DNA from 2 places in the Anaeromassilibacillus sp. Marseille-P3371 genome. Region 1 is predicted to be linked to the other one. Evidence: predicted binding sites of a transcription regulator. Region 1 holds the regulator's gene; the other holds the start of a gene.
What was found. Region 1 encodes LexA, which represses DNA repair genes until DNA is damaged. Its sites were predicted from a motif close to CNAACANNTGTTNG; they were not measured.
Positions count from the first base shown of each region.

Region 2: B9Y59_RS10940 (putative DNA modification/repair radical SAM protein) is a predicted target of LexA. The motif match lies at 9,127-9,140, and genes of this name have one in related genera.

Region 1 covers NZ_LT835157.1:2,931,090-2,943,199, forward strand. Annotated here, with positions in the region: gene B9Y59_RS12340 (ZIP family metal transporter) at 1-626, shown strand, start outside; gene B9Y59_RS12345 (EpsG family protein) at 679-1,887, opposite strand; gene B9Y59_RS12350 (EpsG family protein) at 1,948-3,126, opposite strand; gene B9Y59_RS12355 (undecaprenyl-phosphate glucose phosphotransferase) at 3,255-4,649, opposite strand; gene B9Y59_RS12360 (adenine nucleotide alpha hydrolase family protein) at 4,833-5,270, opposite strand; gene B9Y59_RS12365 (M23 family metallopeptidase) at 5,675-6,412, opposite strand; gene lexA (transcriptional repressor LexA) at 6,987-7,571, shown strand; gene B9Y59_RS12375 (cyclase family protein) at 7,659-8,243, opposite strand; gene B9Y59_RS12380 (5'-methylthioadenosine/adenosylhomocysteine nucleosidase) at 8,345-9,049, opposite strand; gene B9Y59_RS12385 (N-acetylmuramoyl-L-alanine amidase) at 9,287-10,333, shown strand; gene B9Y59_RS12390 (helix-turn-helix domain-containing protein) at 10,821-11,057, opposite strand; tRNA gene B9Y59_RS12395 (tRNA-Asn) at 11,953-12,028, opposite strand; rRNA gene rrf (5S ribosomal RNA) at 12,036-12,110, opposite strand, start outside.
Region 2 covers NZ_LT835157.1:2,659,591-2,671,700, reverse strand. Annotated here, with positions in the region: gene B9Y59_RS10985 (V0D/AC39 family V-type ATPase subunit) at 1-213, shown strand, start outside; gene B9Y59_RS10980 (V-type ATP synthase subunit F) at 225-542, shown strand; gene B9Y59_RS10975 (V-type ATP synthase subunit A) at 620-2,389, shown strand; gene B9Y59_RS10970 (V-type ATP synthase subunit B) at 2,390-3,787, shown strand; gene B9Y59_RS10965 (V-type ATP synthase subunit D) at 3,824-4,495, shown strand; partial or broken gene tnpA (IS200/IS605 family transposase) at 4,687-5,147, shown strand; gene B9Y59_RS10955 (hypothetical protein) at 5,599-6,249, shown strand; gene B9Y59_RS10945 (TIGR03915 family putative DNA repair protein) at 6,985-7,788, opposite strand; gene B9Y59_RS10940 (putative DNA modification/repair radical SAM protein) at 7,792-9,111, opposite strand; gene B9Y59_RS10935 (C-GCAxxG-C-C family protein) at 9,711-10,163, shown strand; gene B9Y59_RS10930 (helix-turn-helix domain-containing protein) at 10,151-10,615, shown strand; gene B9Y59_RS10920 (glycoside hydrolase family 2 TIM barrel-domain containing protein) at 11,597-12,110, shown strand, end outside.

The DNA of each region.
Region 1 (12,110 bases):
CTCTCTTGATACCATCGATTGAAATGGCAGAAGAGCAAGGGACCATCGGATGGATTCCTGCGGCCGGCGGTTTTGTTTTAGGCGGCCTGTTTTTAATGGTTTTGGACCGAATTCTGCCACACTTACATCCTGGCAGCGACCAACCGGAGGGAATCTCCTCGTCACTGAAACGCACAACCATGTTGGTCTTTGCTGTAACCTTGCACAACATCCCGGAAGGGATGGCAGTTGGCCTTTCCTTTGCGCTTGTAGCGCAGGAGGGAACCCCGGTGACACTCGCCGGCGCTATGGCACTGGCCATTGGAATGGGCCTTCAGAACTTTCCGGAAGGCGCCGCAATCTCGCTGCCTTTGAAACAGGAAGGACTTTCCACTACCCGGTCATTTATATATGGCGCACTCTCCGGCATTGTTGAGCCCATCGGCGGCCTTTTGGCTGTTTTGATCGCGGGTTCTGTTACTCCACTGATGCCGTGGTTTCTTTCTTTTGCCGCAGGCGCTATGATTTACGTTGTGGTCGAAGAGCTGATCCCTGAGGCACATTTGGGCGAACACTCTCACACGGGGACTATGGGCGTCATGTTGGGATTCTTGGTTATGATGATTTTAGACGTGGCGCTTGGATAACATAAAACAATCAGGAATGGGAGACGTTCTTTTACAGAACGTCTCCTTTTTATTATCCAAATGTTTGCACCAAAGTATTCAGGAACGTCGTTGTAATTGCTTGCACACGAAGAGCACTCACCTGGATTTCATCAAATACTGTATAAAACGGCAGCAGATTAATGCGGTTTTGCTGGATAAACCAGAAATAATAGATGAGCCCCAGTATAATCATGGCGATTATTCCATAAACATACCCGTAATTTCTCCAGCTTCCCTTTCCCGCCAAAAAACGCCGTTGCTTTTCTTCCTCTGTTCCAGTCGCCTGGAGAGCCGTCAACAGTTCCGGGACATATAAGATCGCTGCCGTAAAAAAGATATTTCCAATACGCTGAAACAAGAAGTGTTTCCATGTCAAAATAAAGAAGATTCCCGCATACATCGCTATGTTCATCAAAACCACATTGCGGGGATTTTTCTTGAGCAGAAGCTTTTGGAAAGCAATCATTAGAACCATGGCTAAAACCGGAATAAAACCGGTCATAAAGTCGCGCCCCTGCATAAAATAAAGATTCTGATCGGTCGCATAATACTGATAGACAAACTGCGTGACCAAATTAAAAATCTGCCAGGAAAAGACAAGCACCAATACAGTAATTCCACCATAGACTCCCAACGATATTCGGTTGATTGCAATCTGTGCCAAAAAATATACAGGGAGCATCAATAACAATGAATTGTGGAAGGTTGCTGCCAACAACACAAGCAACATATAGGGAACGATTCGCTTTTCTTTGATATAGTGAATAGCGAATAGAAAAATGGCGATTCCCAAGGACTGACGAATGTAGCTTAACGTGTTTCCAAAGAAATTGAACGCCACAAAGATAAACATGCCAATCCATGGCTTTGAACAATCCCGGTAAAGGACCCATGCCGTCAATCCAATCATGATGGTGGCAATCACTGCCATGTACACAAATACATTCCCGGTTACAAGGGAAATCAGAAAAGTTAACAGGCTGAATCCAAATTCTGTGAGATATGGATTGGCATCACTGACCAAAAAACTCCAACCGCCGCTTCGGACATTTTCAAAAAATGGGACATAGAACTGATAATAGTCAATACCCACATTTGTAGCACGCAAAGCTGAAAAAACAATCAAAACGACCGAAGAAAGACATAGAAATAAGATTTCCTTTTTGCGGCTCGGTCTCCATTCCCCCAAGAATAATCCTAGGAGCAAAACAACAAAGACAACTATGGCATATGCCCACACATGAATCGCCCTCTTTCTCAATACTTTCGATGTTTATTATCCTTGGCCCGACGACATATGTCAAAAAAAGGTGACATATGGAATCAAGTTGATACGGTTTTGCAAAAGGAACCAGACATAATACAATATTCCAAAGAAGATCGTTACCCCTACGCCATAGAAATAGTACTGCTTGTGCCAATTGGCGCGACTCTGCATTCTACGGCGCTCCTGCAAACGCCGTTTTCGTTCTGCCTCGCTTTGGTGCCTTTTCGATTCCTCCTCTTTCCACACATCCGTCTCGACACATATGCTCTTCAAGATCTCTGGAATAAGAAAGACTGCACTGGCAAAAAAAATGTTTCCGATACGTTGAAAAATGTAGTGTTGACAGGTCAGTACAAACAATGCCCCTGTACATAAGGCTAAATGAATGAGCACTTTATTTTGTGAATTCCTCTGTAATAGAAGCTTCTTTGTCAGCAGCGCGGTAATCGTCATCAAAACGGGAATCAGCGCCGTCTGCCAACTGCGCCCCCGTAGAAAATACAGGCCCTCTTCCGTAGCATAAAACTGGTAAACAAATCGGGTGACAACCTGAAAGATTGGCCAAAATAGCAGCGATACCAGTAAAGTACCACCGGCATACAGGGTGATCGTCTTCCAATGAATGGGAAGTTGCGCCAAAAAGTAGAAGGGTAGCAATATTAGAATCGACTTGTGAAAAGTCGCCGCCAACAATACGATTCCCAGGTAGGGAAGCCACCGCTTCTCCTTCAGATATCGAATCGCAAACAGAAAAATAGCAATCGCAAACGACTGCCGGATAAAACTCATGGAATTGCCAAAAAAGTTGAAACTGACGAAGAGGAACATGCCCAGCCATGGGATTGCACAATCCCGATAAAGGACGATTGCCTCCAAGCCCACCAGGATGGCGGCCGCAACAGCCATAAACACATGTACATCCCCGGTAAACCGCGAAACCACATAGTTCAACAGGCTAAAACCAAACTCAATCCGATATTCATTCTCCGGCCCTGTCAGGAACTGCCAACCTCCCCGATGCATTTGCTCAAAATACGCCTGATACATCGGATAGTCGATCCCCACCGTTTCCCCACGCAGGGCTGCAAACAGGATCAACAGTATGGAGGCTCCTCCTAGAAAAAGGGCATCCTTTCGCCTGCTGGGTTTCCGCTCACAAAATAAAAGACCAGACGCGACAAGCACCAGCAACAATCCATAATAGGGCTGCACGGGCAATCCCCCTCAAAAGTAGTGTTCTCTCCACAAGCGCTCCATGCATGGGAAGGGGCTATCGCGGGCACTCCCCGCTGTATCTGTGAAAATGGTTCTTCTTATTATAACACAGCAGCAAACATTTTTCAGAGATCTTCGCTTTTGTTCACAATTCCTTTAAATATGGTCAAAAACAGAATCTTGATGTCAAATAGAAAGGTCCAGTTCTCGATATAATAGATGTCACACTTGATTCGCTCTTCGATGGAGGTATCTCCTCTCCAGCCATTTACCTGTGCCCAGCCGGTAATTCCCGGCCGGACCAAGTGTTTCATCATATAGAGCGGGATCTCTTCGCGAAATTTTTCTACAAAGAAGGGACGCTCGGGTCGCGGTCCAACTAGGCTCATATCCCCTTTAAGGACATTCCAGAGCTGAGGCAACTCATCAATGCTATACTTACGCAGGAATGCGCCAAAGCCAGTGCGCCGGTTGTCCTTTCGTGTTCCCCAAGTCGTCATATCCGCATTGTTTTCCAGGCTCATCGAACGAAATTTATACATCGTGAATTCCTTTTTCCTCCGTCCGATGCGCGTCTGCTGATAGATCACGGGGCCGGGGGAAGAACATTTCACCCCAATCGCTACTACCAACAGAACAGGGGACAACAATACCAGCCCCACAAAGGATACCAAAATATCAAAGCTTCTCTTCAAAAATCCATTTACCAAATTATCGAGCGGTACACGGCGCAGATTGATTAATGGCAAACCCTCTACAACATCGATGTAAGGTCTGGTAGGCAGATACTTCGTATAAAATGGGAGTAAGCTCGACTTGACCCCCTCTTTTTCGCAGGTATCAATGATCTCCTCCAATGCAGGGAATTCATCGTAATCGAGGGAAATGACGACCTCATCAATCTCTTTTTCTTCCAACAAACTCGCTAAATCCTGAAAAGTTCCACGATAGGGAAGCGTTCGTCTGCCGGTGCTCTCTGGCTGGTTGCTCAAATAGCCGCAGACGTCATAACCCAAGCTGCGGTTCAAAAGTATTTTATCGTAGAATTCACCCGAGGCCTCATTCCACCCCACAATCAATAACCGCTTGAGGTTATACCCCTTCTCGCGTAAACGCCGGAGAATCTTCCGAATCGCAAAGCGCTCCACAGAGCTGAAAAGGGTGTTAAAGGCCGCAAACAGGGCGATCACCATACGGGAAATATTCACTTCTTTCAAAAAAAAGACCAACACAAAAATGAATACGGTTCCCAGAACATTGGCCTGTACAATCTTCCCCACTTCGGATACCAAGCCCTTGCTGCGAAACGAATCGTGCAGACCGAAATATTGATAAATTAAAAAGTAAAAAGGGATTACCAGGACCATCAGGCGCAAATAGTAGAGGATTCCAATCCGGTCATGTCCCCCATCGAGTACATTGAAGCGGAATAGGAACGCCAGCACCATGGAAACCAAACAGATGCACACATCCAGAACGACCATGGTTATATTAAAAATTCGTTGGTTTTCCTTTAACATTTGCTTGTCCCTCTCCTTTCTGCGGGAAATCCCATAGGGTTGTGTTTATTGTACGGCATTGCAGACAAAATGGCAAGTTTCTCAAAGGAAATTCTGATTTGCCAATTTCCGTCACAGGCCATTCAAAAGTCATCAAAAAAGGCCCGGCGTTTAGCCGGGCCTCTCTAGCCTTGTCGATGGCAATTATGCGTGTGCTGCTCTGGCAGAAACTGCCTTTCTGTTTGCTGGGCAGATATTATATATGATTCCGTCTTTTGCCACCATCGAAATCGGAATTCTGGGCAAAAGCTTATGAAGAACTTCCACAAATCCGTTGACAGGGGCCTCCGCCATCCCTGTCACAATATGAGTCGCTCCTATTTGTTTTACAAACCCAACCGCCAATAATGCGGCATCATCGTGGAAATATACCGACATCTCTGCCTGTACATCGCGCGATGTCTGTCTCAGATACTCCAACTCCTCACAATCGGCATCAAATCCCGCCGAAGTCGGCTGTACACATAGCACATGCAAAGGAATCGACCGTTCTTCTGCGATTCGCTTTCCTGCTTTAATCAATCTGTCACAATCACGCTGGCCTGTAACACAAACCAGAACCGCTCCTCTGTCGCTCACCATTTTACCTCCTTTCCGTCAATCTCATTGTGTACCTACCGGGGAAACCTGCCGCTTACACGGGCTGTAAATCCCCGCCTATTTAAGTATAGTAAAAAATCCGCCAGTTATGGTAACGTTCAGTGTCCATTTCATGAATAAACTGTAAAGGATTCACCAAACAGCCGAATTCCCATCCAACTTGATCGCCACCCCATCCATTCAACAGGATTCCAGACCTATTTTGGAATCAGTACTTTTCTTTCTATGTTTAGTGTATCACAATTTCTATAATAACTCCAGAAACATTCTTGTAATTTTTATGAATTTATTCTAATTTTCATTTATGATAAACACAAAAAAGCAGAGTTCCGGGGAAAATCCCTTTCGCTCTGCTTTTTGTGCCCCTAAGCGCTGACGGGGGCGCCTTATTCAAAAATAGTCAATGGATCGATCCATTTTCCCGACTTCTTGACTGCAAAATGCAGATGTGGATCGTCCGCACTCTCGCATGGAGTGGTACCAACTGTACCAATTTTCTGGCCTGCTTTTACCGTGTCCCCTGCCTTAACATCCATGGTTTCCAATCCGCAATAACAGCCGCCGATCTCACCATGCTCAATATATACCACATTGCCAAACAGATCGTCATGATATGCATTTTTAACGGTTCCATCCGCGATCGCCGTTACTTCGTCTCCCAGTTCTGCGGCAAAATCTACACCTGCATGTGCGCGCCAATCCTTCATCGTTTTGGAATAGATAAGATCTTCGATACTAAATTTTTGTACCACAGTATCTCCGACTGGATAGGAAAATGTCTCCGGGACCGTTGTCGTCTTGACAACCGGTTCCTCTGAGGAAACAGGCGCCTTCGAAGCTGGCGCTTGGCTACTTGGAGCGGCACTCGACGGCGTTGATGAGGACACCGCTGAACTACTGCTCTGTGGTACTTCTAGCACCCCGCTTACCGCCTCATTAGCCGGAAAGGCGGTTGTCTGGCTGCTGGATGGGACGTCCTCCTCCGGTGTTGCATAGTTAATGACGCTATCGTACGTCGTCCAGGCGGCCACACCGATGGCAATTAAACAGACGCCCAGAGCAATGTAAAAGCCTTTGGAAGACCCGCCGGATGAATGGTTCTTCTGATAATGGTTATTAGTCATTCGTTGCACCTCCGAGTCTATTTTTGCCACCTATTCCGGGGAATATGCGGTAAATGTAAAAATAGACGTTCCATCCCCATTCCAGAAAACACGAAAAAAGACCGAACCCTTTCGGATTCGGTCTTTCTTCTTAGCTTGAGGGGTATATTGAGGAGGGTAGAACATGTATCAAGTTCTGGTGCGGCTCCATTGCTTGATTACGAGTTTTATTATACTCACTTTACCTCTTTCAGTTGTTACGATGCTATGAATATTCTTTAAACTATTTCAGTAGATTTTTTGAACGATTTTCCGTGTGTTTTGCCAAAAATTGCTGGTTTCAAAAGAAATCTTCGGAAACTTTTGCAAACAAACGTTTACATTTTTCAATTGGTTGTGTTATAATATAGGAGATGAATCGATGGGTGAAATGAGGTTCATAAGAATCCGTTTCCACCTACTTTTATTTGAAATACTGTGCAGAGGATGGATTCTTTAATCCCTTCCCAGTGGATTGTCTATTTTTCCAAATCCTCTATAAAATCTTCTGCAAATGATTATAAGGAAGCTGCACCAGGAAAGTGAGGATGCAAACATGTTGACAGAAAGCCAAAAAAAAGTATACGATTACTTAAAGAGCCGTGCACAGGGGGGCCTTCCACCGACGGTACGGGAAATCTGCAAGGCAACTGGATTGAAGTCTACTTCCAGTGTTCATGCACATCTGAAAACATTGGAACGAGAAGGCTATATCAGCCGAGACGCCGGGCTTAACCGCGCCATTCACCTCGCGGGAGAACAACCCACCATGCAAGTTCCTGTAGTCGGCCGTGTGGCGGCTGGACAGCCGATTTTAGCTGTAGAGGAAGTGGAGGGGTACGTCCCCTTCTGCCCTCCCAACCAGAATGCCGATGAGTATTTTGCCTTGCGCGTCCGCGGGGAAAGTATGAAGTGTGCTGGAATTTTGGACGGGGATCTCGTAGTTGCGCGCAAAGTTTCTACTGCCGAAGACGGCGAGATGATTGTAGCGCTGATTGAAGATGAAGCTACCGTTAAGTATCTGTACCGGGAAGCAGACCGTATTCGCTTACAACCCGATAACCCCGACTATGAGCCCATTTATGCAACCGATGTGGCAGTAATCGGAAAAGTCGCCGCGGTCATTCGTTATTATAAATGAAGCGTATTTCCATTTTCATAAAGGAATCGAGAAAAGGCGCAGTTCCTGTGTGATAGAGGGGAACTGCGCCTTGTTTCATTTTTTAGGTCAATCCAGTTCATCCAATAAAACAGCACGAACCGGAGAAGCTTCTGCACCTTTTAGAAAAAGAGGGAATGCAAGCAATGTATAAGTTCCTTCTTCGACCTGTGATAAATCTAATCCCTCTAGAATGGGTATTTCTGCACTGAGTAATTCCACATGCGGCCCCTCTTCTGCATGAGGCGCGCCGATACTCCATGCATCTGTTCCCACCAGTGTGACACCCGCGGATGCCAGTGCAAATGCAGCGCTGGTGGATAAAAAGGCCTCTCCCTCGCCTTTAAACAGCAGCATCTTCTCACAATAGGGCATGATGCGGTCAATGTCCGCGCCAGTGACAATTCCTTGTGCGGCTACTACCGTACAACGCCCCACAAAACGGGAGAGTTCCATCTCATCCACGGTTTTTCCGTCGTCGATAAAGTGACGTGGCGCGTCCACATGAGTAGCTGAGTGGCAACCTGTATAGAAGCCGGAGAGATTGTAGGAGTCCCCCAGCTCCATCCGGCGCACCAACTCCCGGCGTGGCACTGGATCTCCTGGATAAACCGGTGTAGAAAATAGCTCCCGCGAAATGTCAATGACCTTCATCCTTCTCCGCCTCCTTCCTTTTCTTGTAATATTTTTGTAATATTTTGAAAGAAATAGACCATCTAGTTTGTCTTATCAATAGGGAATTCTTGCTTGCCGCTTTATTTGGCCTTTTCCAGCATTGGAAGCGCTGTACAAAGCAGCTCTGTGGTCTGATGTGCAGCAAAGGTTGAAAATTGTTCGTAGTCAACTCCGGCATTGCTGTCGGCATTATCCGAGATACAACGAACCGCTGTATATTCGGTTCCGTTGATATAGCATACTTGGGCAATGCTCCCGCTTTCCATTTCGCAGGCGATTGCGCCAAACGTGGAGGCTATCCAATGTAGCTTTTCCGCGCTGCTGATAAATTGATCGCCGGAAGCAATCCGCCCGACATGAACATCCCCTTGATATGCACAGCATTTAGCCGCTTCGGCAAGTACCCGATTCATATTTGAGGAGGTGGGGATTACAACCAGGTTAATACCGGATACCATGCCAATCTTGTCGCCGATCTGCGTCGTATCCACATCGTGTTGAATGGCTCCGTCTGCCAGGACGAGGTCCCCGATCTTGACATCCGCGCCGATTCCCCCTGCAACGCCGCTATTGATGATTCGATCCGGTGCATAATGTAAGATCATCGTTTGGGCGCAGATTGCCGCATTGACTTTACCGACATTACAACGCGCGACCACACAATCCACTCCTCGGATTGTGCCGCGTACAAAATCCATTCCACTGATGGTTTCCGTCTGTGGATGTTCCAGTTTCGCAAGAATTTCTTCCACTTCAATTGCCATCGCGCCAATGATTCCGATCATAATTGCATCCCGCCATTTCTAATAAGATTACAGTTTTTGACGTTGTCCAAATTAAAATAGGATACCGCTCTGTATCATCCCAAAATACTACCTATTTTTTACAGTATACCTGATTGGAAATGGAATTGCAATTACTTTACATAATCACAGAATTTCTGTTGTATTCGGCTAATTTTTGTAATATAATTGGAACTGTTCAACAACCTATGAGAAAAGAGAGGATGGAGAGAAAAAAAGATGAATCGTACATTGAAAAGGTTTTTTTCCGCCGTTGCCTTGGGCTTGACCCTTTGCCTGTTTTCGGCGTCGTTTTGTAGTGCGGCGGCCGCCTCTACATCGGAGGCAGTACAAGAACATACCCTTTCTAATGCGCAATATGACGGTCCGAATGGGCGCTTTAAAGTTTATCTGAGTCCATCTGCACAGCCGTGGAATCCTTATTGTGATGGAAGCGGCAGTGAGGAATATTACATGCGCCAAGTTGCAACAGCGATGATTCCTTATTTACAAAGTTATGGAATTGACTATGTATTGCCAGGCGCACAAACAGGCTCCTCTGCCAACCAGAAGTCCTTTTTGACCAATCGCGCGAATGAAGCTAAAAATACGGGCTGTGACCTCTATTTAGCGATCCATTCCAACGCAGCCACGGGAAAAACCCGCGGTACTCGTATCTATTACTACACAAAGAGTGCCGAAAGCTTGCGCTTTGCAAAAGTTTTACAATCAACCTTCAACTATCCGGATAAATCTAATATCAAGCTCGCCTATAACGACGCTTTGATGGAGATGTATCTGCCAACCATGCCCCATGCATTGATTGAGACAGCTTTCCATGACAATCCACAGGACGTCGCCTGGATTAAGAGTAACATCAATACGATGGCCAAGAGCCTTGCGGATGCTGTCAATGAGTTTGCCAAAGGCAGTACTGGAACAGCGGTGGCATCCGGCCTCTCAATGGATCGTATCTTTGCGAACCTTTCCACTGGAACCGCAATCATCCTGAATGTTTCCTCCACCACTGGTCAAACGGTGCCCAGTCTGGTGTGGAGTTCCAGCAATCCGGCAGTCGCTTCTGTTGACCAGGGTGGTTTCGTGCTGGGGATGAGCGCAGGCGAAACCGTGATCTCTGCCACCACGCCAACCGGAACTTCTGTGCGCTGTACGGTGACTGTGACCGGGCCTACCATGCAAATTGGCGGCGGTCCTGTCGCTTCCGCCGAAGGAGAGTACGTCGCCAATCCAACAGAGGAAACAGGAGCAATTACTCCAACTGCTTAAGAGAATCTATGAGGCCATGAGGGTGTCCTAAAAGTCATGAAATGACGGAAGGATACCCTCTTTTTTTTAGAAATTCAGATATTTTTGCAGACAGAAAGAGGATGCCCCTTTCCTATGAATCCATCGATTCGTAGTTTGGGGAACGCCAATAAGGAAGTAAGAGAAACTTATTAACTTAACGGCTGACAAACGAGGTTGCTAAAGGAACCGGCGTGCTATTTCACAATGAAATGCCACGCCGGTTTTCTACGTATTTCAAACTATGTTTACAGAGGCAAGAATGGTTTGACATTTCCAACAGTCCAATCATGCCGGATAGGCCCAATGGCATCGGGCTTTTTCACCCTCTAAATGCGTAGACACGAATACCATGATATCAGCGAGTGCAAGCGGATTTCTGCTTGCGCCCGCTTGGTTACAAAGACGGAGAAAGCCGTCAAGGGCGCGGAGCGTTCATCTTAACCCTTGGCGGCTTCCTTTGTCTTTGCTATTTCTTGTTTACGATGGCCTGCACCAGTTTTGCCTGCAAGCGGTGTTTCATGTATTCGTCCACCCGCACATGAGGCGTACCGTCCAGATCGTAGAGTGTCCGGGTACACAGCTTATTCATGTAGCCGTCATAGTACCGCAAGAGGCGTTCCACTGCCTGCGGATCACCAGCGCGGGCCTCTGCAAAAACTAACAGGGGCAGAAGCACCCTGCCGTGGAATGTGGGCTGCTTCATTGGGGACACCCTCTTTATTTTTATGCAAGTGAATTTTAAGAGAATCATTTCCTTGATAGCAGATACTTGCGTTCTACTTTTCACCACGGTAAACAAAATTAGTAAACTATTGAAAATATGTTATATTCTAATCAGTAATAGTTAACTTATTGCATGTATAATAAATCCGCGTGCAGTTTTATTTATGTCTATTGATTAGCATGTGCTAATCGCCTCCGTCCACCGTCCTAAACGACCTTTAAAGAAAGGCGAGCTTCTCTGAGACAATACCCTCTCCTACACATCCTGTCGCTACGCTCTTGTGACCAGGTGCGTCACTGCATTCACGCAGAGAATTCTGCTCCTACGGTATTCTGCACCGAAGGACAGCTAATCCATGCTGTTTCGAACAACGAATCAGTCCGCTTGGCCGACGGCATCAAACTTAACAAGCTCTTCGAAATTCAAATCGGCTCCCTTAAAATTGACTTTAATGGTTATGCTTTGAAAACTGCCGGTGTCTCCCCGGAAGCCCATCCTTGGTGAAATCAGTCAACGTCTTCGGCGTAAAAGGGATGCAGAGATTGTGATCTCTCGTCCACGGCTCAATTCGGGGATACCATCCGTTCTCAAAACACCAGCTTTGCAACTACAAAAGAAATTTTTCGTGAAGAATCCATTCGCCCATTTTCTCACAAATCAGAACAATCTATCTCTTAATACGAACGCATCCCACTCCCTTTAATATCCGTTTTCATTCTACAATCCAGTTAATACGTATATATTTTGATCTTTAATAAGATCCATCCATCGCTAAAAAACAAACAACTGCCCTACAAATCCAACGTTCTGAGGACTACAAAAAATTTGTATACAACGAAAAAGGAACTACAAAAGATGTAGTTCCTTCAAAAAGTGGCTCCCCCTGTTGGACTCGAACCAACGACCCTGCGGTTAACAGCCGCATGCTCTACCGGCTGAGCTAAGGAGGAATGTTTATGTTGGCATCTTCCTATTGTCCCAGGCCGTTGCCAGCCAAGTATCGTCGGCACTAATGAGCTTAACTTCCGTGTT
Region 2 (12,110 bases), 270 kb from region 1:
CCTTCTGCGTTTGAGCGCTGGTGTGACAACCTGATTATACGGGATATTCGTCCACAACAGTACAACCCCTTTACCATTGGACCGCTGGCCGCGTATATCCTGGCGAGGGAGAACGAGGTAAAAACAGTGCGCATCATTCTTTCCGGAAAATGGAACCATCTGCGGGAAGAAGCGGTGCGCGATCGTATGCGGGAAATGTACCGCAATGTTTAGGGGGGAGTGCCATGTATAAAATTGCAGTGATGGGAGATCGGGACAGCATCTATGGCTTTGCGGCCTTGGGGCTGGACACCTATCCCGTGACCGACCCAATCGAAGCGGCCCGGAAGCTGCGGGGATTGGCGGAGCAGGAATACGCGGTGGTCTATATCACCGAGGCGCTGGCAGAGACCCTTGAGGCGGAGATTGACCGTTACCGGGAGCAGATGCTGCCCGCAATTATTTTGATTCCGGGAGCGTCTGGCAATACCGGAAAGGGCGTCGCTGCAGTGAAGAAGAGTGTGGAACAGGCGGTCGGCTCCGACATTATCTTTAATAATTAATTTTATGAATCGGATAGATTTCCGGAACTCTGGGAGGGCGCAGCAGTGCTTTCCCGCAGAAAGGAACGATCAGAACAATGAGCAAAGGAACCATAAAAAAGGTTGCCGGCCCGCTGGTCATCGCTGAAGGAATGCGAGACGCGAATATGTTTGACGTGGTGCGCGTCAGCGAACAACGCCTGATCGGCGAGATCATCGAGATTCACGGCGACCAGGCTTCCGTCCAGGTCTACGAGGAGACCTCCGGACTTGGCCCGGGCGAACCGGTGGAATCCACCGGCGCGCCTCTCTCCGTGGAGTTAGGTCCCGGCCTGATCGGAAGCATCTTCGATGGAATCCAGCGTCCGCTGGAGGAGATCATGAAGGTCTCAGGCAACAACCTGCAGCGCGGTGTGGAAATCCCCGCGCTGGATCATCAGAAAAAATGGCATTTTCAGCCGCTGAAAAAGGCGGGCGATTCCGTCACGGGCGGCGATATCATCGGTACAGTCCAGGAGACGCCGATTGTGGTCCACAAAATTCTGGTGCCCAACGGATTGATGGGGACATTGCGCTCGATCAAGGAGGGCGATTATAACATCGACGAGACCGTTGCGGTGGTGGATACACCAAACGGCTCCAGCCAGAATCTGACCTTGCTGCAAAAATGGCCGGTGCGTGTCGGCAGGCCATACAAGCAGAAGTTGTCCCCGGATATGCCGCTTGTCACAGGGCAGCGTGTCATCGATACGCTGTTTCCCATTGCAAAAGGTGGTGTAGCAGCGGTTCCGGGACCGTTCGGCAGTGGAAAAACCGTCGTACAGCACCAGCTGGCCAAGTGGGCAGAAGCGGATATCGTTGTCTATATTGGTTGCGGCGAACGCGGCAACGAGATGACGGACGTTTTGAACGAATTCCCGGAATTGAAGGACCCAAAGACGGGTTTCTCCCTGATGGAGCGCACTGTCTTAATCGCCAATACCTCCGACATGCCGGTTGCGGCACGTGAAGCGTCCATCTATACGGGGATCACCATCGCGGAGTATTTCCGCGATATGGGCTATTCCGTCGCCCTGATGGCGGACTCGACCTCCCGTTGGGCGGAGGCGTTGCGCGAAATGTCCGGACGACTGGAAGAGATGCCCGGCGAAGAGGGCTATCCCGCGTACTTGGGCAGCCGTCTGGCGCAGTTCTACGAGCGTGCGGGCCGTGTGGTAACCATTGGCAGCGAAGGGCGTGAAGGCGCGCTGTCTGTCATTGGCGCTGTTTCTCCCCCGGGCGGCGATATTTCCGAACCGGTTTCGCAGGCAACCCTACGCATCGTCAAGGTATTTTGGAGCCTGGATTCGGATCTTGCCTACAAACGTCATTTCCCAGCGGTCAACTGGTTGACCAGTTATTCCCTGTATGTCGACACCATGGAGAAATGGTTTAATGAACACGTAAATGCAGATTGGATGAACCTGCGTGCGCGTTTGATGCGTCTCTTGCAGGAGGAAGCAGAATTGAACGAGATTGTTCAGCTGGTCGGTATGGATGCCCTTTCGGCGCCGGACCGCTTGAAACTCGAAGCATCCCGTTCCATTCGTGAGGATTTCCTGCATCAGGATGCTTTCCATGAAGTGGACACCTATACGCCGTTGCAAAAGCAATACACGATGATGCAACTGGTATTGGACTATTACGACAAAGCGGTGGAGGCCCTGGGCAAGGGGGCGTCCATCGATGATTTGGTAAAGCTGCCTGTGCGTGAACGCATCGGCCGTTTCAAGTATATCCAGGAACAGGATATGCGGGCCGAATATGAGGCAATTTTGAAAGCGCTTTCCAAACAGATTGAAGAGCTTTCGCAAAAGGAGGACTTCTAAATGCCAAAGGAATACCGAACCATACAGGAAGTTGCGGGTCCTCTGATGTTGGTGCGCGGCGTGGAAGGCGTGACCTATAACGAGCTGGGGGAGATCGAGCTGTTCAGCGGGGAGAAACGCCGCTGCAAAGTATTGGAGATCGACGGCGGCAACGCATTGGTTCAGCTTTTTGAGAGCTCCACCGGTATCAACCTGAGCAACAGCAAGGTGCGCTTTTTGGGGCGCAGCATGGAGTTGGGCGTCTCAGAGGATATGCTCAGCCGCGTGTTCGACGGTCTTGGCCGTCCGATCGACGGGGGGCCGGAGATCCTCCCGGACAAGCGTATGGACATCAATGGATTGCCGATGAACCCCGCGGCGCGCAATTATCCGCAGGAATTTATCCAAACGGGTATATCTGCAATTGATGGCCTGAACACGTTGGTGCGCGGTCAGAAACTGCCGATCTTTTCCGCCAGCGGCTTACCGCATGCAAATTTGGCGGCGCAGATTGCCCGCCAGGCAAAGGTGCGCGGCACGAATGAACCGTTTGCGGTCGTATTTGCCGCCATGGGTATCACATTCGAGGAATCCAACTTCTTTATTCAGAGCTTTAAAGAGACTGGCGCCATCGACCGTACGGTGATGTTCGTCAACTTAGCGAATGATCCAGCGGTCGAGCGAATTGCAACGCCTCGTATGGCATTGACCGCCGCCGAGTATCTTGCCTTTGAAAAGAACATGCACGTACTGGTCATCTTGACCGACATCACGAACTATGCCGATGCCCTGCGCGAGGTCTCCGCTGCACGCAAAGAGGTGCCCGGACGCCGTGGGTATCCAGGTTATATGTATACGGACCTTGCGTCCCTGTATGAGCGTGCTGGACGGCAAAAGGGCAAAAATGGAAGCATCACAATGATTCCGATTCTGACCATGCCTGAGGACGACAAGACCCACCCGATCCCCGACCTGACAGGCTATATTACAGAAGGGCAGATCATTTTAAGCCGTGAATTGTACCGCAAGGGCGTCACGCCGCCGATTGATGTACTGCCTTCCCTGTCCCGTTTGAAGGATAAGGGAATCGGAGAGGGAAAAACCCGCGCCGACCACGCCAATACGATGAACCAGCTCTTTGCAGCCTATGCGCGCGGTAAGGAAGCCAAGGAATTGATGACGGTTCTCGGCGAGGCAGCTCTGACGGATATGGATAAGCTGTATGCGCAATTTGCAGATGAATTTGAGCGGGAATATGTTTCCCAGGGATACAATGCAAACCGCGATATTGAAGAGACGTTAGAAATCGGTTGGAAACTGCTCTCCATACTACCGCGCAGTGAATTGAAGCGTATCAAAGATGCCTTCCTGGATGAATATTACGATAAAGCAAAGGCGCAGCGCGAACGGGAAGCGTAACCCGCTGCGTTGCCTCACGGAAAGGGGGAGACATCTTTGGCGGTAACCCATGTAAACCCGACGCGAATGGAATTGACGCGCCTGAAGAAAAAACTTGTGACTGCCACACGGGGGCACAAGCTTCTGAAGGATAAGCGCGACGAGCTGATGCGCCAATTTTTGGATTTGGTTCGGGAGAATAAGGCCCTGCGCGAAAAGGTAGAGGCTGGTATCGCGGCAGCCAATCAGAATTTTGTTCTGGCGCGAGCGGGTATGCAGGACCCGGTGCTCGATGTGGCGTTGATGACGCCGAAGCAGGAAGTCTTTTTGGAGTGTAGCGCGCGCAACGTGATGAGTGTGGACATTCCGGTTTTCACCTATAAGACCCGTACTTCGGATGCAAACGATATTTATTCCTACGGCTTTGCATTTACGTCCAGCGATTTGGATGCGGCGGTGAAGTCTTTGGCAGATGTCCTGCCGGACATGCTGCGTCTGGCTGAGATTGAGAAGTCGTGTCAGCTGATGGCGGCTGAGATCGAAAAGACGCGCAGGCGGGTCAACGCACTGGAACATGTGATGATTCCGCAGATGCAGGCGAATATCAAATATATTACCATGAAGCTCGATGAAAACGAGCGCAGCACGCAGATTCGCCTGATGAAGGTTAAGGACATGATGCTGGAAGAGGCGCATCATTACAGCGAGCATATCCCGGAACCAGCTTGATGGAAATGAATCACAGAGAAAAAGAGGATGCAATACGAAGCCGTATTGCATCCTCTTTTGTTGTTGCCATTAGGCTTAACCCCCCTGGTTCTATCAGGAGTGAAATAAAAAACCTTGGCCAAAAAACCTCCTTACTACAATCGAGATGGTTTGGCAACCGCATCCCGAAAGAGCGAGGAGGTTTTACGCAAGTGAAACATGAAGGAAAGCAGACGGCGCACTCCGGCTACCGGTGCGAACACCACCTGGTATTTGCACCAAAGTACCGCCGGAAAGTGATTTATAAGGCATTACGCGGGGATATTATGAAAATCATCAAAAAGCTGTGTAAGGAGATGAAAGTAGAGATCATCGAGGGCGAGGCGTGCCCGGATCACATTCATCTTCGAGTGAGTATCCGCTATGTGTATAGCACAGTTCGTGGGGACGCTCAAGAGCAAAAGTGCGCTGATGATTTTCGATAGACATGCAAACCTAAAGTACAAATACAGGAGCCGGAATTTCTGGTGCCGGGGACCCTTTGTGGATAGTAGGAAAGGATACGAAGAGGCTCCAGGAGTATATCCAAAACCAATTGGAAGAAGATTTGGCAAGCGGCCAGATGTCTCGAAAGGGATACATGGACCCGTTTATGGATAGCAGGAGAAAGTAAGCAAAAGAAAACAGCCGCTTTTAGCGGCTGCCTGTAGCAGTGATGCAATGACAAACCCTCAGTACCCCAGAGGGGGCAGTACTTGCTGACCCCTCTGGAATCTGAGCATACCGCTCCTTTACGAGTGGTTTTGATTGTCCAAGGTATTGGTACAGAAATGGTTGAAAAAATTCACATATAGCAAAAAATCTGAGAATACATTCGAGTGAACGAAGAATCAGGGGATGATTTCATCCATTAAGCGCTACAAGCATGATTATAGATTTGGAATCCATATGAAAATGTTATACAATATTAAAAGGAATTTTCAATTGATTCTAGTCAGAAATCCGCCCCAAAGTTCCCATCCATGAATCGGAAAATGGTGTGCAAACTTGTATATTGTTTGAATTCTATGGACAATGGGCGGTTTACTGTATAGCTATGTTTTGGATAAGGAGAGGAAAGGAAAATGAAAAAATTTTTTGCCTTACTGCTGTCACTTGTTCTATTACTATCTTTGGCAGCTTGTGGCCAAGATGCATCGAATGGAGATGTTAACAAAAACAATGGCGAAGAAAATTCGACTGGCGTTCAGGTGGATGAGGGATTGTTCAATGTTGATGTAACCTTACCCGCCGCTTTATTTGATAGCATGACAGAAGAAGACATCAAAAAGACAGCCGAAGAAAACGGCTATAGCGGTTGTGTGGTGCATGAGGATGGTTCTGTCACCTATACAATGACGAAAACCAAGCATAAAGAAATGCTCGAGGAACTTAAGAAAAGTATGGACGAATCCATTAAGAACTTGACAGAGGGTGAGAATGCAGTAGCCTCCTTTATGTCGATCGACTATACGGACGATTATTCCGAAGTAAATATACAGGTAAATGCTGACGAATATACACAATGGGATAACTTCTATGCATTGGCTTTCTATATGACGGGCGCGTATTATCAGTCTTTTGCAGGAGTAGCGCCCGATAAAATTGATGTTGTAGTTCATTTTATTGATGGTGACACAAAAGAGGTTTTGAGTACCGTTTCTTATAGGGACTATGTGAATGAAATGGAATCTTCTGGCGATGCGAATCATTCGAACGAAAGCAGCGGTGTTTAAAAGGATGGTGTAAATCCGTTTATGGCAGGGTACATGGCTAGATCCGATGTTTGCGAGTCTTTTCTTGATTATGCGGATATAACTTCCGATGGAGTACGCCTGTGGTCGGACGTTGCTATTCGCAGTATGAAGATGAATAGGGAAAAGGACATATTGGCGTTTATATAGGCTATCAAAACTTGTCATTTCAAAACCAAAGTGTTGATGAAGGAATGCATGCAACACGACTTTTTGGAAAAATCCATATGCTGGTTGCAATTTTTTCCCGCGAATCGCAGGCGGGCTACTGAGCCGCAAGCCAATGGGCACACCGTCTGGGAATTCTGGCAAATTGCGGCGATTGTGTTTGCCTGCGTTCCCACTACAACAGGAGTTGTATGCAGCAGAGAAACCGCCGGTTGGCCGATCACTCAGCACAGCTATGGCGGGAGGCCGAATGGTCGAAAGGCCTACACCATCCAGTATGTCGATCGGAAGAAACTCCCGGTTATAGTGGTTGGATTGGTTTTATACGAAGCTTTTCAGAGGAAGGGGATAATTTTCTTTTCACACAAAAGTAGCCTATTTCAATAAAGGTTGTATAAAATCGGCCGCCTCATAAGCTTGGCTCATGAGGCGGCCGATGGTTTTGTAACTTTTAAGAATAGCGGGTGACAATGGGGTCCTGCGAAAAATAGAAGAATGAAAGAGGAAATAGTTCAACCAATAGTAAATGGGACTGCTTGGGGAAAAGGTCTATTCCAGATATTTTCGCGACATTGGGGAAGAAATCTCTGTGGCAGGTACTTCATTGCCTGGAAGAGCGGAATCAAGAAATTCAGTCATGTTTTCCCAATATCGCTTTGGCATATGGGTCATACGGCATTTTGGATTGAAACGCCCTTCGATGCCGATGGTGTGATAAAATCGTTTCCAAAGTGCGCGAAATTGTTGTTCTGTCTCATTTGGATGCTCCAAAGTAAAGTTTTCGAGAGGAATAATAGCGTCCTGGCCCGGTTGGTGAACGAGGGCCATATGGTGTGTTTTATCATAAATAAGAAATGTTTCTCCATTGAAACGGCTGCTGAAGTGTTCCAAAATCAGGGGGAGTACCCGGTTTTTCGGAGTAATGATTGCGGCGAGAGTACCGTTTTGTTCGGAAAAACGAAGAAATCCCGTCAGGAGATGGGCTTCATGACTGGCTGCAAAAACTGCTTTATTCAAAGTATTTACCGTGTCGTCGGCAAGCCAATTGGTTACCTGTGCACCGTATGAATAACCCATACGGATGAACCGGTAAAGTATGAGTTCCCGTTCCGGTAGACAGGAGAGAAACCCCACTTCAATCCATTCGCGGGCTTGCGGGGAGATTTTGCGGGATAGGGAAACATAAACTCGCTCCGCGTGGCCGGAATCGGTTTCAATCCACTTTTCCGGGTAGAGTGATACTTGTGCTTCTTCATCAGAGAAAATCTGTGCGGGAACTTCACGCTTGGTATAGCTTTCAAAGATACAACATAGAAAACCTTCAAAGCTGCCGTCATAGCGATAGGCTACCATAAATTAAGCCTCCTTTTGAGCGAGTTCCGGAAAGCTGGTCGTGTCACTTGAATTCGGAACAGGGGGCGTGCTAAAAAAGGATAGCTGTTCTGGAATGTCTGAAACAACGAACTTTTGCTTTTCTTCAGAGATCAAAGCGCGTAAAATACTCTCAGGAGTAAAACGCAGGCCTTCCCGTATCTTTCCAGAGCAGGTGATAAAGTACTGCGCACGTTTCAAAACAACGCCAATCTTTTTCAGACCGTCGAAGTCAAGGGAATGGCACCGGCGTGCAGCACGGATGCGTTGGGCGCAGCGCACACCAATCCCCGGTACTCGCAAAAGCATTTCATAGGGGGCTGTGTTGATTTCGACGGGAAATTGTTCCATATGATTGACTGCCCAGCCGCATTTGGGGTCCACAAGAGGATGAAAGCTGGGGTGGCGTTCATCGAGCAATTCGTCGGCAGCAAATCCATAATAGCGGAGCAACCAGTCCGCTTGATAGAGCCGGTGTTCACGTAAAAGAGGAGGCTTTGTCCCCTTTGGGGGGAGCAGCGTATTTTCTGAAACCGGCATATAGGCAGAGTAGAATACCCGGCGTAGGCCATACTTTTTGTAGAGGCCTTCTGTCAAGCGGAGAATGTCCCAATCTGAGTCCGGCGTAGCGCCGATAATCATTTGGGTACTCTGTCCGGCGGGAGCGAATTTGGGCGTGTTTCGATACCGGACAAGGTCGTGATGGGCTTCTTGAATTCGATTTGCAATTAGCCCCATTGGTTTTAAAATGGAATGTTTTGTCTTGTCTGGAGCAAGAAGTTTGAGGCTTCGTTCGGATGGAAGCTCGATATTAACGCTCATGCGGTCGGTAAGCATCCCTAAACGTGTCAGCAAATTCTCGTCGGCCCCGGGAATTGCTTTTACATGGATATATCCGCGAAAACCATACTCTGTTCGGAGGATGCGCAATGTCTCGATGAGGAGTTCACAGGTATAGTCCGGACTTTTGATAACGGCAGAACTTAGAAAAAGCCCTTCAATATAGTTGCGTCGGTAAAATCCAATGGTCAAATCGGCAAGTTCGCGTGGGGTGAATGCCGCCCGTGCCGTATCGTTGGAACGGCGGTTTACACAGTATTGACAGTCGTAAATACAGGCATTGGTCATGAGTACTTTTAAAAGAGAAATACATCGGCCATCCGACGCAAAACTGTGGCAAATTCCCATTTTAACCGCACTGCCTAGTTGTCCGGTTTTTCCGCGGCGATCAATTCCGCTGGAAGTGCAGGCTACGTCGTATTTAGCAGCATCTGTAAGAATGGTCAATTTTTCCATGGTCGTCATAAGAGTACCTCGAAATAAACAAATGTTCGCATATGATAGTATAGAACGTTTTTTCGAAGAAGTCAAGTGGAAATTGCAACCATTGTGAATTTGCGTTATAATAACCTCACGCCGTAAGCGGAAATCGAAGATTTCCGACGGCTGAGAGAACATTGAAACATCAGCCGGTAGGGAACATTGGCTCATAAGGAAAAGGAAAGCAACGATCTGAGAATGGATGTTATAATAACCTCACGCCGTAAGCGGAAATCGAAGATTTCCGACGGCTGAGAGAACATTGAAACATCAGCCGATAGGGAACATCGGCTCAAGAGGAAAAGGAAAGCAACGATCTGAGAATGGATGTTATAATAACCTCACGCCGTAAGCGGAAATCGAAGATTTCCGACGACTGGGAGAACATTGAAACATCAGCCGGTAGATAAACATTGGCTCATAAGGAAAAGGAAAGCAATAATCTGGAGAATGGATATTATAATAACTTCACGCCCTAGACGATAAATGATAAAATTGACTGTTATAAAAGAGTTCGATAAGTTTTGAAGATTTATAAGAAGTAAAAATTGGGGGACTCCCCAAGTCTATAAAGGAGAATGAAAATGAGCGAAAAAGGAGAAAAGGCCAAAGCTCTATTCTTACAGGGATACAATTGCGCACAAGCGGTTGTTGGCGCTTTTGCAGAGGAGCTCGGCTTAGATTTTGATATGGCGGTTCAGCTTGTGTCGGGCTTTGGCGGAGGGATGGGCCGCTTGCGCCAGGTGTGTGGAACGGTTTCTGGGATGGTATTTGTAGCGAGCGCAAAACTCGGTTATTCCGATCCAAAGGCAACCGTGGAGAAGAAGGAACTCTACCAGGAGATTCAACGAATAGCAGAGCAGTTTCGCAAAGAGAACGGGTCTATTGTCTGCGCGGAGCTATTAGCAGGAGTGAAAGACGCGGATAATAGCCCTATTCCAAGCGCGCGTACAAAAGATTACTATCAAAAACGCCCCTGTGCCGAATTAGCAGCTTGTGCGGCGGAAATTTTGGAGGGTTGTACATGGATACGGTAACACTTTATCGGATCAACTGTTACGACGCGCCTTATGAAGAATTGCTGGGTGAAACCTTTTCCCTAGTACCATGGGATGAGCAAGACCCTACGATGAAAGGAGAAGACGACGGAGGAAGGGACTACCAATTGCCAAAGGGATATGTATTGAGTGCACAGGACGGGGTGCCGATGATTTTAAATCCGGATGGAAATCCCTGCGGCTTACAAGGACATAATGGTTGTCCTCTTTTAATCGATGAGGCGAAAAAACTGGCAATTCTAGTAGAACGTGACAAGAAACTAATCCGTCAAAGGGAGCTTGCAAATTTGACTCGTGCAGAATTAGCCGACCGTTTGGAAATTTCGCAGGCGCTGTTGTATCAATGGGAGCATTGTGAGGTAGAGCCGGATGTCCGCACATGGAAGCGCATTGCCGACATATTACAGTGTGACATACTGGACCTGATTTAAGGGTCTGTAAAGACGATATTCCGAAGAGGATGTCCCTAAACTATGAATTGTTCGATTCATAGGAAAGAGGCGTCCTCTTTCTGTTTGGGAAAATATCTGGGTTTCTAAAAAACAAGAGTATCCTTCAGTCGTAGCTTGGCTGAAGGATACTCTCTTCATTATGTCTTTTTAATAAACTCGGTATGGCACACAGGACAAGTGATCTGGATTTTGCCCCTCCCGCGCGGGACTCGTAGGGTACTTTTACAGTTGGGGCATTTGTAGTAGCGATGAGTTTTGGAGTCTTTAAACCGTGCCTGGAACTTCTGAAACTGGCTTTTAATTGGGTTCCACAAAGCCAGAAATTTTAGATTCTCCGCATAACGTTTGGACGTATTGCGAGACAACATTCGAAAGAAACACCACGCTAACAATGCCAGGGCCACCAATCGCAGTAACCAGAATCCGGTAAGCGGAGATAAGAAGATCAGGATCAAATAGATGATCATCAAGGCAAAACCCAGTTGATCCGGACCATATCGTCCCATCATAAATCTTCGTAGCCAATCCAAAAATGAAACATTCCTTTCTGAAAGGGAGTTCTTTAGAATCAGTTTAAGCCTTTCAAAACACGAATTCAACAATAAATTGTAAACAATCGAACAATTGCAGCAAGATTGTATTGATTTAGCACTTTATCACACAGATAAAAGGTTAAAATTATTTTTTTAGGAAAATTTTTACATAAGGTGTTGCTTTCTTTGTAAATAGATTATATAATATAGTTCGTAAGCGTTAGCTGAAATTAGATGATTTATCTAAGGCAAAAGAAACGCTTCTTTTTTTGTGACAAAATTTGTGCAAATTACGCACAGATTTTTTATTTTAAAATGGAAAGGAGCCTGATACCTATATGATTTTGAGTGCTTCCGGTTGGTTGTTTCCTGCTCGGATTGCACTTTTGGAGAGAAAAAATGAGTATGTTTTGAGAAGGAGGACCTAATGAAGAAAGAAAGAGGAAAGCAAATCAAACGAACAGCGTCGTTTGTTCTGGCGTTTGCGTTGGTTTGCTCAACATTCAGCGGAATGAGTACCATCGGTTCCGCCGTTCCAGTGAATCCAGAATTCCAAGGGGAAGAGTGGTATGACCAATTACAGACTTATGAAGTCAACCGTGAGCCCGGTCATGCATTGTTTATCCCCTATGAAAGTGCAAGCAAGGCTTTGGAAAATGAAGCATCCGCTTTGGATGAGGACGAGCCTTCTGCATATTACCAGAAACTTTCGGGGAAAGAGTGGGATTTTGCCCTGGTAACTACCCCGGCAGAAGCGAAGGAAAAGGACAAGACTTGGCTGGCAGAGACACTCAGCGCAGAGGATCAGGCAGCGTTCAATAAGGAATACGTTCCGCAGAGCTGGCAGACCTATCGCGATGAGCGCGGAGATTTCAAATATGACTCCCCAATTTACACCAATCAGTCCTATCCGTGGCAGAACTTTGAAAACAGAAACGATT